Regions from separate parts of the Paenibacillus sp. BR2-3 genome, predicted to be linked through region 2. Evidence: riboswitches for the same ligand, from Rfam matches in the RefSeq annotation. Region 2 holds a riboswitch; the other holds the start of a gene.
What was found. A riboswitch is a leader RNA that binds a small molecule or an ion and turns the genes downstream of it on or off. The one in region 2 is predicted to bind glycine.
Positions count from the first base shown of each region.

Region 1: linked by a shared signal. The riboswitch ahead of gcvT (glycine cleavage system aminomethyltransferase GcvT) and the one ahead of PaeBR_RS23710 (amino acid permease) in region 2 are both predicted to bind glycine.

Region 1 covers NZ_CP126311.1:4,533,726-4,541,551, forward strand. The annotation lists gene uvrA (excinuclease ABC subunit UvrA) at 1-401, opposite strand, end outside; gene uvrB (excinuclease ABC subunit UvrB) at 807-2,798, opposite strand; gene PaeBR_RS21905 (flagellar motor protein) at 2,993-3,778, shown strand; gene PaeBR_RS21910 (flagellar motor protein MotB) at 3,775-4,602, shown strand; gene gcvH (glycine cleavage system protein GcvH) at 4,943-5,335, opposite strand; glycine riboswitch at 5,518-5,616, shown strand; gene gcvT (glycine cleavage system aminomethyltransferase GcvT) at 5,801-6,922, shown strand; gene gcvPA (aminomethyl-transferring glycine dehydrogenase subunit GcvPA) at 6,919-7,826, shown strand, end outside.
Region 2 covers NZ_CP126311.1:4,943,399-4,951,224, forward strand. The annotation lists gene PaeBR_RS23700 (TerC family protein) at 1-107, opposite strand, end outside; gene PaeBR_RS23705 (sporulation protein) at 521-1,345, shown strand; gene PaeBR_RS23710 (amino acid permease) at 1,409-2,773, opposite strand; glycine riboswitch at 2,912-2,991, opposite strand; gene PaeBR_RS23715 (PadR family transcriptional regulator) at 3,355-3,624, shown strand; gene PaeBR_RS23720 (DUF2812 domain-containing protein) at 3,680-4,198, shown strand; gene PaeBR_RS23725 (IS701 family transposase) at 4,484-5,449, opposite strand; gene PaeBR_RS23730 (hypothetical protein) at 5,840-6,334, opposite strand; gene PaeBR_RS23735 (Lrp/AsnC family transcriptional regulator) at 6,557-7,015, opposite strand; gene PaeBR_RS23740 (serine hydrolase domain-containing protein) at 7,193-7,826, shown strand, end outside.

The DNA.
Region 1 (7,826 bases), 410 kb from region 2:
ACGGTCTGGGAGGTGATTTCAATCCCATGCTCCGGACAGTGCGGATGACCCACCCGGGCAAAAAGCAACCGCAAATAGTCATAGATCTCGGTAACCGTCCCGACTGTAGAGCGCGGGTTGCGGCTCGTTGTCTTCTGATCGATAGATATCGCCGGTGACAAGCCCTCTATAGAATCGACATCCGGCTTCTCCATTTGTCCCAAAAACTGGCGCGCATAAGCCGATAGTGATTCTACATAACGCCGCTGCCCTTCCGCATAAATGGTGTCGAACGCGAGCGAGGACTTGCCCGAACCGCTCAGTCCCGTCAGCACGACGAAGCGGTCACGGGGTATCGTCACGTCAATGTTTTTTAGATTGTGCGCCCTCGCGCCTTTAATTACTATGTTTTCGATCGCCAACGGTAACATCTCCTTCTTTTCGATCCCTCCCAAACCCTCCCTTAGCCAAGGGAGGGCCCCAAGGGTTGCACCCTCTGGACACCCGCAAATGAAGTGACTAAGGAGACGGGGGGGGGGACGGTATTTAGATACTTAAGTGCCGGGAGCGCTTGTCCCTTACGGGACCGCTTGAACTTTGGGCGCTGCCTACGGAGCGTTGTTGTGCTGCTGCGTTCGCAGAAGCGCTCTCCCTGCGGGATACGCTAACTTTTAAAGAATTAGTGCGGTGATGTGCGGTTATTTGATACTTCGTGCGCAGAAGCGCTCTCCCTGCGGGAATCGCTAACTTTTAAACACTAATTCGGCGTTTATGTGGCTACTGCGTGCCTAGAAGCGCTCTCCCTGCGGGAATCGCTAACGGCTTGCTTACTCGGCCCGCAACTCCAGCAGAGCATCACGCAGCTCGGCGGCGCGTTCGAACTGCAGATTCTTGGCGGCGTCTTTCATTTCGGCTTCCAGACGCTGCATCAGGCTCTGACGGTCTTTCTTATTCAACTTGCCGCCGACGCCTGTAAGGTAATCGGCTTTGGATTCCGCGACTTTCGTCGCTTCGATGATTTCGCGCACTTTTTTATTAATTGTTGTCGGTGTTATTCCATGCTTCTCATTATACGCGATCTGCAGCTCACGGCGGCGGCGGGTTTCACTCATCGCCTTCTCCATGGAGTCCGTGATCTTGTCGCCGTACAGCAGCACTCGGCCCTCAGAGTTACGGGCAGCACGGCCAATCGTCTGAATTAATGACCGCTCCGAGCGGAGGAAGCCTTCCTTATCAGCATCGAGAATAGCTACCAGGGATACTTCCGGTAAATCCAGTCCTTCTCTCAGCAAGTTAATGCCGATGAGCACGTGGAAGGTCCCCAGTCGCAGATCACGCAGGATCGCCATTCGTTCCAGTGTCTTGATGTCAGAATGTAAATAACGCACCTTGATACCGATTTCCTTAAGGTAATCGGTCAGGTCCTCGGACATTTTCTTCGTCAGGGTTGTAACCAGTACACGCTCATCCCGATCAATCCGGGCACGAATCTCGCCGATCAGATCATCGATCTGACCTTCGGTCGGACGAACCTCGATAATAGGGTCCAAGAGACCAGTTGGACGGATGATTTGCTGGACCATAGTGTCGCAATGCTCCATTTCGTACGGTCCCGGCGTAGCCGATACATAGACGATCTGCTTTACTTTTTCTTCGAACTCTTCAAATTGCAGCGGCCGATTATCAAGCGCGGATGGGAGGCGGAAGCCATGCTCAACCAGAACCGTTTTGCGCGCCCGGTCACCATTGTACATCGCACGTATTTGCGGCAGTGTTACATGGGATTCATCAATAACGATAAGCATATCATCCGGAAAATAGTCCATAAGTGTATATGGGGTTGCTCCCGGCTCACGGAACGTAAGCGGTCCGGAATAGTTCTCGATCCCTGAACAGAAGCCGACTTCCTTCATCATCTCGATATCATAACGTGTCCGCTGCTCCAGACGCTGCGCCTCCAAAAGCTTGCCTGCATCACGAAGCACAGCCAGCCGCTCTTCCAGTTCACGTTCAATGTTGACAAGCGCCACACGCATCGTCTCTTCTTTGGTGACAAAGTGCGACGCCGGAAAAATAGCGACATGATCGCGTTCCCCGATCAATTCACCGGTCAGAACATCAATCTCTGTAATCCGCTCAATCTCATCGCCGAACAATTCTACACGAATCGCATGCTCCCCTTGGGATGCCGGGAAAATCTCTACCACATCCCCGCGCACACGAAAAGTACCGCGCACAAAGTTAATATCGTTGCGCTGATACTGGATATCGACAAGCCGGCTTAGAATCTGGCTGCGAGGCTTCTCCATTCCTACACGCAGCGACAGCAGTAAACTGCCGTACTCTTGCGGTGATCCCAGGCCGTAGATACAGGATACGCTTGCTACAATAATAATATCGCGCCGTTCAAACAATGAACTGGTCGCAGAGTGACGCAGCTTGTCAATCTCTTCATTGATACTGGAATCCTTCTCGATATAGGTATCGGAGGACGGAATATACGCCTCCGGCTGATAGTAGTCATAGTAGCTGACAAAATAGTCTACCGAATTATTAGGAAAAAAGTCCTTGAACTCACTCGCCAGCTGCGCGGCCAAGGTTTTGTTATGCGCAATAACGAGCGTCGGACGGTTAAGCTTGGAAATCATCTGCGCGATGGTAAAGGTCTTGCCCGTACCTGTCGCTCCCAGCAGCGTCTGGTGCTTCTTGCCCTCCCGGATGCCTTGTAATAATTCCTCTATGGCATGAGGCTGATCGCCCTGGGGTGTATATTCGGACTGCAGATCAAAAGTCTGCTTACTGATGACAAGATCACTCATTTGCCCGTCTCCCCTCAATACTCTAAAATAGTTTAATATATTAATATAGAGCCTTTATTCAATTGTTGTCTTATTTCACACTCTCCATACGATAGTGAAAAATATACAATATAAGAATACTTGTTCCCGTTCATTATACATTGTTGCCCGGAACGATGCAAACCATAATATAGTTCAGAATAGGAGCACGAAATATGGATATTACCTCAATAATCGGCATACTGGCCGGACTGGCCGCCATAATCGGAGGCTTCTTCTGGGAAGGAGGAAGCCTTACGGGCTTACTGCAGCTCAACGCCGCTTTAATTGTTTTTGGCGGTACATTTGCCGCGGTTTTGATCAGTTTCCCTGCAGCCAAGCTGCGTACCATCCCCGCCGCACTTCGGATGGCCTTTGGGCGAAGCACGGAGAATATGGAAGAAAAGGCGGAAGAGATTATTGCCATGGCGGCCATCACGCGCCGCGCTGGTGTTCTTGCATTGGAGCAGAAAGCGGAAGAGCATCCCCACCATTTTACCCGTGAGGGACTGCAGTTGATTGTTGACGGCACCGATCCAGACCAGGTCCGGCAGATTCTTGAGCTCGAAATGGATGCTGTGGAGTTGAAATATGAAGGTTATACCAAGATCTTTGAAGCCGCCGGAGGGTATGCGCCCACCATGGGCATTATCGGTACGGTAATGGGCCTTATCCGTGTTTTGGGCAATCTTACGGACCCATCTCAGCTAGGTCCTTCTATCGCTGTTGCTTTTACCGCTACACTATATGGCGTTGCCAGTGCTAATCTTATTTTTTTACCCATTGCCTCCAAAATCAAATCGCGCAGCCAGAGCCGTATACAGTCCTTGGAAATGCTGCTTGTCGGCATCCTTGCCCTGCAGAACGGGGAGCATCCCCTGCTGGTTCGCAAAAAGCTGGCCTCCTTTGTCACCGACTCCCACTCCGAAGACATGGCAGATAACAAAAGAGGTCTCTCATGAGACAGCGGGGCCGAAGAAAAACACGAATCACCGGACAGGAAATCCGTGATCGCTGGATGATTACCTATGCGGACCTAATTACATTATTGTTGATTTTTTTCGTCATCTTGTATGCAATGAGCAGTCTGGATGGAGCCAAATATGGGATTGTCACCGATTCATTGTCGCAGTCTTTCCACTCCGGAAATTCTGTGCTGGACGGTGGAAATGGTGTTCTCGACTCCAGTCAAGGGAAAACTCCGACAGCAGAATCAGGAGCCTCGGGGCAGTCTGCGGGTAACGGTACAGGTGCTAGAAGTGGAGAGGGTTCGAACGGGTCAGCAGAGCCTTCAGCACGCGAACTGGCTTTCAAGGAACAGGAGGCGCGGCTTGGCGAGCTAATGGGAGTCATCAAGAAATATGTGCAGGATAACAATCTGGGAGATCAGATATTTGTAGAAGACAAGCCGCAGGGCATTGCCATTACCTTGAGTGACCGTTTTCTGTTCGACGTGGGGGATGCTGCTCTAAAAGCCCCTTCTCTTCCTGCTCTCCGCAAGCTGTCCGGTTTATTTGGCGGGATCGGCGCTGTGATCAGCATTGAAGGCCATACCGACAATACACCGGTATTGTCTTCTGCTTATAAGGACAACTGGGAGCTGTCCGGTGCACGTGCGCTGTCTGTACTGCGCTTTTTTCTGGAAAAGCAGGGTCTGAACCCAAAAGAGTTCCAATATGCAGGATATGCCGATACCCGGCCCGCCGCTGATAATTCAACGGAAACCGGACGGCAGAAAAACCGCCGGGTTGAGATTATTGTGCTGCGTCAGCTGCAGGAGGAATAGTAGAGTATAAACCTAAGTTAGTCGAGAGTCCTAGCTCGCGCGATGTACGACATGCAGGATTTCAACCCTCTTCAAGCGTTTATTCGCTGAATTGTTGCACAACGTGCAGGATTTCGAACCAATTCAGGATTTGAGCTCGCTCAGTGGTATTGAAGAATATGGCCAGTATCAGTCAATAGTATTATTCAGTATTTTTCTATACACTTTTTCGCTATATTCCTTTAAATGCTACTTTTTTCTACAATTTATCATGGGGTAATAACGAAAAAACAGGACTTGCAGAGGATTATCCTCCTATAAGTCCTGTCGATATGCATTACTTATGTGTCGTAATAGTTAGTTATTCTCCAACCAGTTCACGATAAGCAGCAGCATCAAGCAGCCCTGCCGCAGCGTCGGCAAGCTCGCCTTCGATTTCTACTTCAAAAATCCATCCCCCGCCGTAAGGCTGGTCGTTAATAAGCTCCGGACTGGCCTCGAGTGCATCGTTAATCTTGGTCACCGTTCCCGAAACCGGGGAATATAATTCAGATACCGTCTTCACGGATTCTATGCTGCCTACGCTGTCTCCGGCGGTTATTGCCGTACCAAGTTCAGGAAACTCCACGAACACGATATCACCGAGCAAATGCTGGGCATGATCTGTAATCCCTATACGTACAACCCGTCCTTCTGCCTGCTGTGCCCATTCGTGTTCCTCGCTGTATAGCAGGTTGTCTAACACCTCACTCATCCCATGCCGCCTCTTTTCCAAATTTGGAGTTGTAAAATTAGTTATAGACTAAGTTATCGCCCCTCATCGTGTCAATATAACTGACAGGAAAATTAAATTTGTCATCTTTTTGACGTTTTTTGGTTGACAGTGAGACTACATACCCGTTTTAATGGATACATAGAAAATAATACGTTTTGCGAATGATGGCATAGGGAGAGACTGTCTCACTGGAAGACGGCGCCGAAGGAGTAAGCTCTGCGAAGGGTGAATCTCTCAGGCAAAAGGACCTTTGCCGGACGCATCTCTGGAGAGCATCAGGCGTTACTTAGGCGCCCGGTCACCAACGGGGAAACCTGCCAGTCTTGTCAGGCAGGGTAACTCTCAGGTACAAAGGACAGAGCGGAAGATCAAGTTATGCGATGATGCATATCTGTCTTCCGTCTGTCCTTTTTCGTATGGAATCAGACCAAGGGGAGTGACGACATGGATGCTTTGAAAAGAACACCTTTTTATGACCTCTACTCCGCTTTTCCGGAGTCCAGATGCATTGATTTCGGCGGCTGGGAGCTGCCGGTGCAGTTTACAGGTATCGTGAAGGAACATGAGGCGGTGCGGCAAAGCGCCGGTCTCTTCGATGTATCGCATATGGGCGAGTTCATGGTAACAGGGGCAGGAGCGGAAGCTTTTATCCAAAAGATGACGACTAACGATGTCACCCGTCTCACGGACGGCGGAGCTCAATACACGCTGATGTGTTACCCGGACGGCGGTGTCGTGGATGATCTTCTCGTATACCGCCTCGGTGAAGGCCGATATATGCTCGTTGTGAATGCCTCCAACATCGACAAGGATTTTCAGTGGCTGCAGGAGCACCTTCCGTCAGGTGAGGATGTATCCCTTACTAATGTTTCTGACGAGACCTTACTGCTGGCGCTGCAAGGCCCTTTGGCCGAGACGATTCTTGCCACAGTTACCACTGCGCCTCTCGCGGAGCTGAAGCCTTTCCACTTCATCGAACGAGCCACAGTCTGCGGCGCTGAGGTTCTCCTCTCCCGCACCGGATATACCGGCGAGGACGGCTTTGAAATCTACGCACCGCTGAATACTGCGGAGACGCTGTGGAACGGACTGCTGGCGGCTGGTGTTCCGCACGGGCTGACGCCTGCTGGACTTGGCGCACGCGATACGCTGCGTTTTGAAGCCAAGCTGCCATTATACGGCCAAGAATTGTCAGCAGATATTACACCTCTTGAAGCAGGCATGCAGTTCTTCGTGAAGCTGGACAAAGAAGATTTCATCGGCCGGGGTGCGCTCCTGCAGCAGAAAGCGGCCGGTCTCCCCCGCCGACTCGTGGGACTGGAAATGATTGACCGGGGCATTCCGCGCTCCCATTATCCAGTGTATGCAAATGGAGTCACGATCGGGGAGGTCACAACCGGAACCCAATCCCCGACGCTGAAGCGCAATCTCGGATTGGCGCTGCTGGATGCCGCCTATAGTGAAATAGGTACAGAGGTTTATGTGGAGATTCGCGGCAAGCAGTTGAAATCTGTCGTGGTCAAAGCCCCTTTTTACAAAAAAATCCAAGGAGTGAAGCCGCAATGAAGCACCGTTATCTGCCGATGACAGAACAGGACCGCATAGAGATGATGGAAACGGTTGGTATTCAGTCCATAGATGAGCTGTTCTCCGATATTCCCCAAGCTGTGCGTTATCAAGGAACGATGCCCATGTCTGAGGCACTTGATGAATACGCATTGCTGCGACATATGAAACAACTGGCTGACAAAAACGCCGACTTCGATACGCATGCGAGCTTCCTCGGCGCCGGATTGTATGATCATCACATCCCGGTGGTCATTAACCATGTGATTTCCCGCTCTGAATTCTATACCGCATATACACCTTACCAGCCGGAGATCAGCCAGGGTGAGCTGCAGGCCATCTTCGAATTCCAATCCTACATCTGTGAACTGACCGGTATGAAGGTAGCGAATGCCAGCATGTACGATGGCGCCACAGCTTTCTCTGAAGCAGCGGTTCTCGCAGCCGGTGCCACGAAACGCAAAAAACTGATCGTCTCCCGCACGGTCCATCCGGAAGCTCGGCAGGTGCTCCGCACTTCAGCCAATGCCTGGGGACTGGATGTCGTGGAAATTGACTGTAAAGACGGAGTTACTGATCTGACAAAGCTTGCTGCAGCAATTGATGGTGATACAGCTGCAGTGTTGGTACAGTCGCCTAACTTTTTTGGCTGCATCGAGGATGTTGGCGCAATTGAGCCGTTAATTCATGCCGTTAAAGGATTACTTGTCGTCAGCGCCAACCCGATTGCTCTCGGCGTACTGGAAGCCCCGGGCAAGCTCGGTGCCGATATTGTTGTCGGCGATGCCCAGCCGCTCGGCATTCCGGCTTCCCTCGGCGGTCCAACCTGCGGCTTCTTCGCGGTAGCCGAGCCTCTGATGCGCCGCATGCCGGGCCGTATCGTCGGCCAGACGGTGGATCGGAG
Region 2 (7,826 bases):
TGCTTCGCGATAACCGCCAGAACAAGGGCATTATCCGCCGACAGCAAACCTTCCAATCCAATAAGAATCAGTAATGCCCATGCATACTCCAACCAAAGTGAATCCAACAGTACTTCTCCTCTCTATGTTTAGAATGGTGATGACAAAGTCGCCGCTTACAACTAAGTTCACTAAAGCCGTGGATTTCCCGTGTTAAGGGTTTTGATTGTACCGTTACCCTTTGACTATTCTTCCCAAAGACCTTTAAGTCATTATCTTTTCTTTTTTAGCTTGTCCGACTATAATATTCCACCTCGGGGTTGAAAAATACTGTCTCATTTCATTTATTATTATATATAAAGAACACCCTAATCAGATCTATGCTTCCTGCCATATTTTTAGCCAGCATATATGCGTGACTAAGAAAAGCCAGAGTTGGTCCCGAAATACTGGGAGCTACCACGGTCATTGAATTGAGCGATATCCTCTCGATGCTGTCAAACGGGGCAGTCCCTAACAATTGAAACCTCAGATATTATCTATGCGTATGATGGGGTATGTAACGAAAAGAGAGGGGATATTTACATTGTCCATGTTCAAACGTATGCTGGCGAGCGCCGGAATTGGTGCCGCCAAGGTTAATCTTATGCTTCATGAAGATACGGTGAGCGCTGGGGATATCATCAGCGGTGTCGTCCGGATCGAAGGTGGCCGCGTGGATCAGGAGGTCGATGACGTTTACGCTTTTGTCAAAACGCATTATGTGAAGGAACATAATAATTCAAAGACAAATGTGGAAGCAACTTTGGCCAAATTTCTGCTCGCTGAGAAGTTCACCGCAGAGGCGGACAAAGTCTATGAATTCCCCGTCTCCTTTCAGATTCCGGCTTTTACCCCGGTGACAACGGGCAGAACACCCGTGTGGATCCACACCGGCCTTGATATCAAGGAAGCGCTTGATCCGACAGATGAGGATCGTCTTCAAGTCATGCCACATCCGCATTCTGCTATTATTCTAGATGCAGTCAATCAGCTCGGATTCAGACTTCGTGAGGTAAGCTGTGAGCATGCGCCTCATTACGGCAAAATAAACGGGCTGCCTTTTGTCCAGGAGTTTGAGTTTGTCCCTACCTCCATGTTCCGCGGCCAACTGGACGAACTCGAATTCATCTTTTATCCGGATGAGAATGGCGTCAGCTTGCTGATGCAGGTCGACCGTAAGGCACGCGGGCTCGCCGGCCTGTTCGCCGAAGCGCTTGATGCAGATGAGCGTTTTGTAAGACTGCGTTTTGACCGCAGCGACCTTGCTGCAGGAGTACATCACATCGCCGATCAACTGGCTGCTACGATTCGCAGATACGCCTGAGGCTTGGTATAATCCATTAAATAGAATGGCGGCACAAGGAGTTAATCCCTGTACCGCCATTTTTCATGCTGCTTTTTTCTCTTCTTTCCCCTTCTTGCTTCCGAATGAATAGAGCACCAATAATAGAATAAACCACAGAGGTGTGAACAATAAGGCCGGACGTGTATCTTTTGCGAACAGCATAATGATGAGAATTCCGGCAAACAACGTTAAGACCACATAGTTAATAAATGGTGTAAAAGGGGCTTTGAATTTGGATTTAGCCTGTAATTCCGGCCGGGTCTTCTTATACTTGATATGGCATACGAGAACGACCCCCCACACCCAGATGAAACAAATTGCACTGATGGTGGTCACGATGCCAAAAGCCTGCCCCGGAATGATTTTACTCAAGAGCGCTCCCACGGATATGACCAGTGTGGAAATGAACAACGAGTTCCCTGGTACATGGTTTTTGTTCAGTTTGGCAAAATGAGGTGGCGCCTGATCTTTCTTGCTTAAGCTATAGAGAATCCGGCTTGTGGAGAACATCCCGCTGTTACAAGCGGAAGCGGCAGAAGTTAATACGACAAAATTAATAATCCCTGCGGCGATCGGAATCCCTACTAAACTAAATGTTTTAACAAAAGGACTCTCTGACGGATTGAGCTCCGTCCATGGGTTAATGCATAGCAGGACGAACAGCGCGCCAACGTAGAAAAATAGAATTCTTAGAGGAATTTTATTAATAGCCGATGGAATATTTTTTTCGGGATCCGCTGTTTCCGCTGCCGATACACCCACTAATTCCACACCGACGTAGGCGAATACAACCATTTGAAAGGAGAGTAAAAAGCCTGTAATTCCGTTCGGGAAAACTCCCCCATGCTCCCAAAGGTTCTTGACCGTCACAGTTCCTGCATCCGTCTTTAATCCCATCACCAGCAAAACGACCCCGGTGCCAATCAATGCGAGAATCGTGATAACTTTGATTAAAGCAAACCAAAATTCGAGTTCTCCGAAATTTTTCACATTTAATAGATTGAATCCCAATAGAATGATTAAGCAGACGATGGCAGGTACCCACTGCGGGATATCAAACCAATACTGTACATATACGCCGACCGCAATAACATCAGCCATAGCTGTCATGATCCAACAAAACCAATACGTCCAACCGGTTATGAATGCGGCCCGGGATCCAAGATAGTCTTCGGCAATATCCGTAAAAGATTGATAACCCGCTTTAGACAACAGGAGTTCTCCTAGCGCTCTCATTACAAAAAACACGGCGATACCCACGATCAAATACGTAATCATGATAGATGGTCCTGCCTGTTGGATCGCTCTACCCGAACCTAAGAATAATCCCGTACCAATGGTGCCGCCGATGGCGATGAGTTGAACATGCCGGTTTGCCAGCTCTCTTTTTAATTCTTGTTGTGCCATTACCTAGTTCCCCCTTCTGAATGCAAAACGTTAATGCCAATAAAAAAAAGAGATTGGATGTCATCCAATCTCCCGGTTCATAAGAATATTAAATAGTACTTGCCCTGCTAATAACGATCAGCATGACAAATAAATATTCAGTACTCTTCTGTCCTTTTGCCTGAGATTGTGAACCCTTCGGCGCCGCGGTTTCCCGCAGTCTCTCCAGAAGCTGCTCCTGCTATAGTGTGATCCATAGCAATCATAGCTTGCGAATTATGAAGTTAATGAAGCGGTGTTGCCTTTTGTATTTTAACATATTACTTGCGATGTGAGTATTGGGGCAGTGATATAAGTCTCTTTTTTTCAAACCACTTTTTGGGATCGGCAAATGAATTCGTAAAAATTGCCGTTACTTGTGGTAGGGCTCACCGTGCTGTCTACAACGGCGAGTTTAATGAAGGGTAGTCCATGAATATATAGGACTATCCTTTTTTTATTCCTTACAGCAAACCAAACGAGACCTATGGACAGATGGTTGAGCCGAAAATCTGTTTATTCACTTGACGGATATATCAATGATGGATATAGGAGGTAACACAGTGGCTAGAACAAGCCCCTACGAATCTGGTGAGCTTACAGAAAGTATCTTTCTGATTTTGTTGGCAACACTTGAGCCGATACATGGCTATAGAATTATGCAAGTCATTCAAGATATGACTGAGGGCAACGTCGATATCGGCCCAGCAACGATGTATACAACACTTAGAAAGTTAAAGAATGCCGGTTGGATTGCGGAAACTAGTGAGGAAGATTCGAAAATTTCATATCAAATCAGAGACGAAGATAATACTCCTCGAAAATTTCAATAGAAGAATAAGTATAGTTGAAATTGCCAAAAAGCATTTCATTAAGGAGGGTAAATAAATGGCTAAATATCGTATGAGCGGCGGATTGGCAATGGCACCGGTGAGCGATATGAATTTGCTTAAAAAAATGAGTCAAAAGGGCTGGCATGTAACCGGGATGAGGGGCATTTTCTACCGCTTCGAAAAAGGTCTGCCGCATGACTTTGATTATTCCTTGAACTTGGAGGAGCGCATAAATCCTGAAATGATGTCTTTTTACGAAGCCAGCGGATGGACACCCATTGTAGCCGAGAGCGGATATCAGATTTTTAGAGCAAAGGCAGGCTCATCTCCCATATTCAGCGATTCGGAATCCGAAATAGAGCTTCTTAGCAGGAACAGACAACAATATGGCAAGTGGTCCTTGGTTCCGATGAGTTTAATGATAGTCTTCATTATTGTAGCCAACTGGATTGAATGGGACACTTTTATTTTTACCGGGCTGGGGCTATTCATGTTTGTGTGTTTTATTTTTACGTTCCTCCCGTTCATCGGATTTAGCATATCATTGCATAGGAGGAAACGGCAGCAAGGTTAAACAATAGGCGGCAAGCTGTTGGGCCACCCTTTGCAGGAGGCCCCTTCCTTACATTAGCTTATTTTTTACACATTTGATGATTATCGTTGGAGGACTTAATCATGCCTTCATTCCCAAATATTCCATTTTTGGATATACAAGCGGACGAACACGTGGGATTTGCAGGCGGCAGAAAGAAGACACTGCTCCAGCTTTCGAACAGTTTTTTAATAACTTGAGTCTTGCAAAAACACAGATCGTCTAGCCCCAAAGGGCATACTGGTAGCGTGAAGCCAAAAATGGTGTTCAGGCGGTGAGCTTCAACCGTTTCAAAACATCGAAAAGTGGTGTTTTCGCCAATGCCTGCTCGTACACATACACGACCAGTTGTCCAAAGTAATCTTGGCGAATCCGTCTTACGACATCTCCAAACGTTAATTGGGCGTTCGTTTTTGACCATTCATAGCGCTGCAGTTCGACGAAGTTTTGTGTCAAAAATTGAATCACCCAAAACCGCTCGATCGCTTGAAACGACCACAATTGGTAGTGGTCAAAGCCCATTAAATCCTTGAAGTAACGATAGCCGGTCTCGATGTGCCAGCGTACATCATAATAGCGCAGGATGGTCACGACATCCAGACTCTTATCCGTACACAGAATAAAGAAAGGGTTCTTACCGGACTCATACGTGTTCTCCCAAGACATCAGGACGTTGACATTCTCGATATCAGCCACAGGGCCTTCGTATTGGTAAATCCAGTACGTCTCTCGATTCTCCGTGGTAACGGAACGAAGATCAGACTTTCGGACGTACTGGGAGGTAAAATCTGCTAACGATATCCGAATACCCGCAGGAGCGATCAAACGGTTGCTTTTGAGAGCCGCGATAATGTGAAATCCCTTGGCATTACAGGCGTTGACGATTTTCTCGCTCGTATACCAGCTGTCCATCAGTACGTAAACGAGCTCATCATCAGAGGCCGGATAATCCTCGATCATTTGGATGGCCAAGTCATTTTTGCTTTTGAACGGAAGATTATGCTTCTCGCAGTATTCCTTCCGAAAGTAGGGACGGAAATCCCAAGACAGGGAGAAGCCATCGGTCACCAGATGAGACGTGACGAGGCAATGCGACCATTGGCTTTTGCCATCGTCGTGAGCAAAATGAAAGTCCAAGCCTTCCATTCGTTTGGTGCTCTTGTCTTTCTTGCAACTGGTATCATCAATGATGAAGAAACCAGGGTTCGCGTGTCTCCTTTGTTCCGGCGTGATCGACGAATCCGCTCAATTAGAAATTGTATACGCCGCCGCTGAACACGGTTCTTGCACCAGGTGGATTCTTTTAGAAAACGAGTGATACAACTAAGATCCCGGTATTGTCCGGTCTGCTTTCGGATCGAAGTGATCGTTTTGCGTCCTTCTCATAACAGGATGCCGTGCATCAATGAAATCAAATGATTACGTTGCGGACGAAACAGCATCAATTGAAGAGATAAAATGAACTTGACGAGGGGCATGTACGAGGTTACCATATTCCTAGACATCTCCTTTTGGGAATTTGTGGGCGTGGTAACCAACAATTTCTCCAAATCCGGTAGATGTCCTTTTTATTTTTGCACCTTCGACAAAGGTTCTGATTTATCGTCAATTGATCTTATGGATTTACAACAAGTTTTTTGCATAACTCAAGTTAATAAGCTTGGGTCTCCCTGAAGGACAGATCGAGAGCAGATTGATTAGTAATCGACACCGTGATTCAGTGGAACAATTACTATATTTCCATTGATTGACGTTGATCCCTTCGGCTACAAGTATTCCGTGTCTCGCTGTTGTACTATTGTCTGGACTGCTTTCGATTTCCCCTAGTTCCTTAGAAAGATCAGCCAATACCCACTCAATAGACAGGTCGTTTTTTATCGCATATTCAAGTATAGTTATCATTCCAGCGACAAGTTCTCTTCGATACTGCTTCAAATACTGAACGTAATCGCTAAGAACCTCACGCCTTCCTTCCATCAAATCCACTGTATATGTATTGCCTAGAGCAAAGATCCTGAAGTCGTCTATTATATACTTCTCATTTTCCTCAACCCCTTTCATCCAAGAAAGGTTTGTGTACTTCTTAATGCAATCTCTTGATGCTTTATATTGTTTCAATTTTTGATAAGCAACCCCCTTGCAGAGTTGTGAATATTCAATGTAGTAAATCAAAGGTCTGTTATGATTGTTACAAAAATAGGAACTTACTGTTAGTTTCCCAGTAGAGCATCGCAAAGAGCCGACCTCAAATGGATCGGCTCTTTGTCTAGGCGTTGACATTTTCAAATTGGAGTAGAGTATCCATACAGCAGCATGTGGACCCGCAATTGTATCTCAATCTTAACTCATCAGATTTACACTTGCTTCTTCAAGGGAAGGAATTAGAAACTTATGATCAATAGGCGATGACATCACGATCAGGATCGTATATGTCCCATATTTGTCACACTGGTTCCCGAATGCCTCAAGTCCCTGAGTAGAGTCGGACATGACTTTTAACAGATAATTATGCTCTCCACTGATGCGATAGCATTCAACGACATCGGGATGGGCACGGCAGAAATCAAGGAAGGCATGACATTCTCTGGAGTGGAACAGCATGTAGGCAGCGGCCTGTTTTCCGATTTTTTCGGGGGAAATAATAGTCCGGTACTCCTTGATCACCCCTTTTTCCTCCATGCGCTTCACTCTTTCCGTTACTGCGGGCTGGGACAATCCGACGCTTTTCCCCAGTTCCGTCATGGAAATTCTCGCCTGGCTTTGAAGATGGAACAAGATTTGCTTATCAATAAGGTCCATTTTAGACCACTCCTTTAATTCTAAGTTTTATGGTTTGAAATACCTTGCTTTTAAATGTATTAAGTGGATTTTATCTTTATTGGCTTATGTAATCAAGTTAACTTATTTTATATAATGTACCAACAATAGTAAAGCGGAGCCAATTACTGCTTTAACTATAACGAAAGGATGTTGAGTATGCAGTATTCAAATATCATTAACCCGGACCATCTGCCGGAGCGCATCGATAACGTATTAGACCAGACATTAGCCGACAAGCGTCTGGTAGGGGCTGTCATCAAGGTAGCATTAGATGGGAAGATCATATATAGCCGCGCTGCCGGTTTTGCGAGCCGCGAGCTGAACCAGCCCATGCGGGAGGACACCTTGTTCCGGCTCGCATCGGTTTCCAAGCCCATTACCTCTGCGGCTGCTCTGGTTCTGGTGGCGCAAGGTCGCCTGAAGCTGACTGACCGCGTGGACCGCTGGCTGCCGGAGTTTCAGCCACGTCTGAAGAACGGTGAACCCGCGGTGGTGACAATCCGTCACTTAATGACCCACACCGCTGGTCTGACCTATCGTTTCTTTCAGGAAGATCACGGCTCCTATGAGCAGGCCGGGGTATCTGATGGTATGGACCAGTCCAGCATCACGCTTGAAGAGAACCTAAGACGTATCGCCTCTGCCCCGCTCCTCTATACGCCAGGCACCATGTGGAGATATTCTATCGCAACAGATGTGCTGGGGGCTGTGATTGCAAGTGTCACCGAAACCACACTCAGCGAAGCCATCCATTCACTCGTGACCCAGCCGCTCGGCATGAGTGACACCG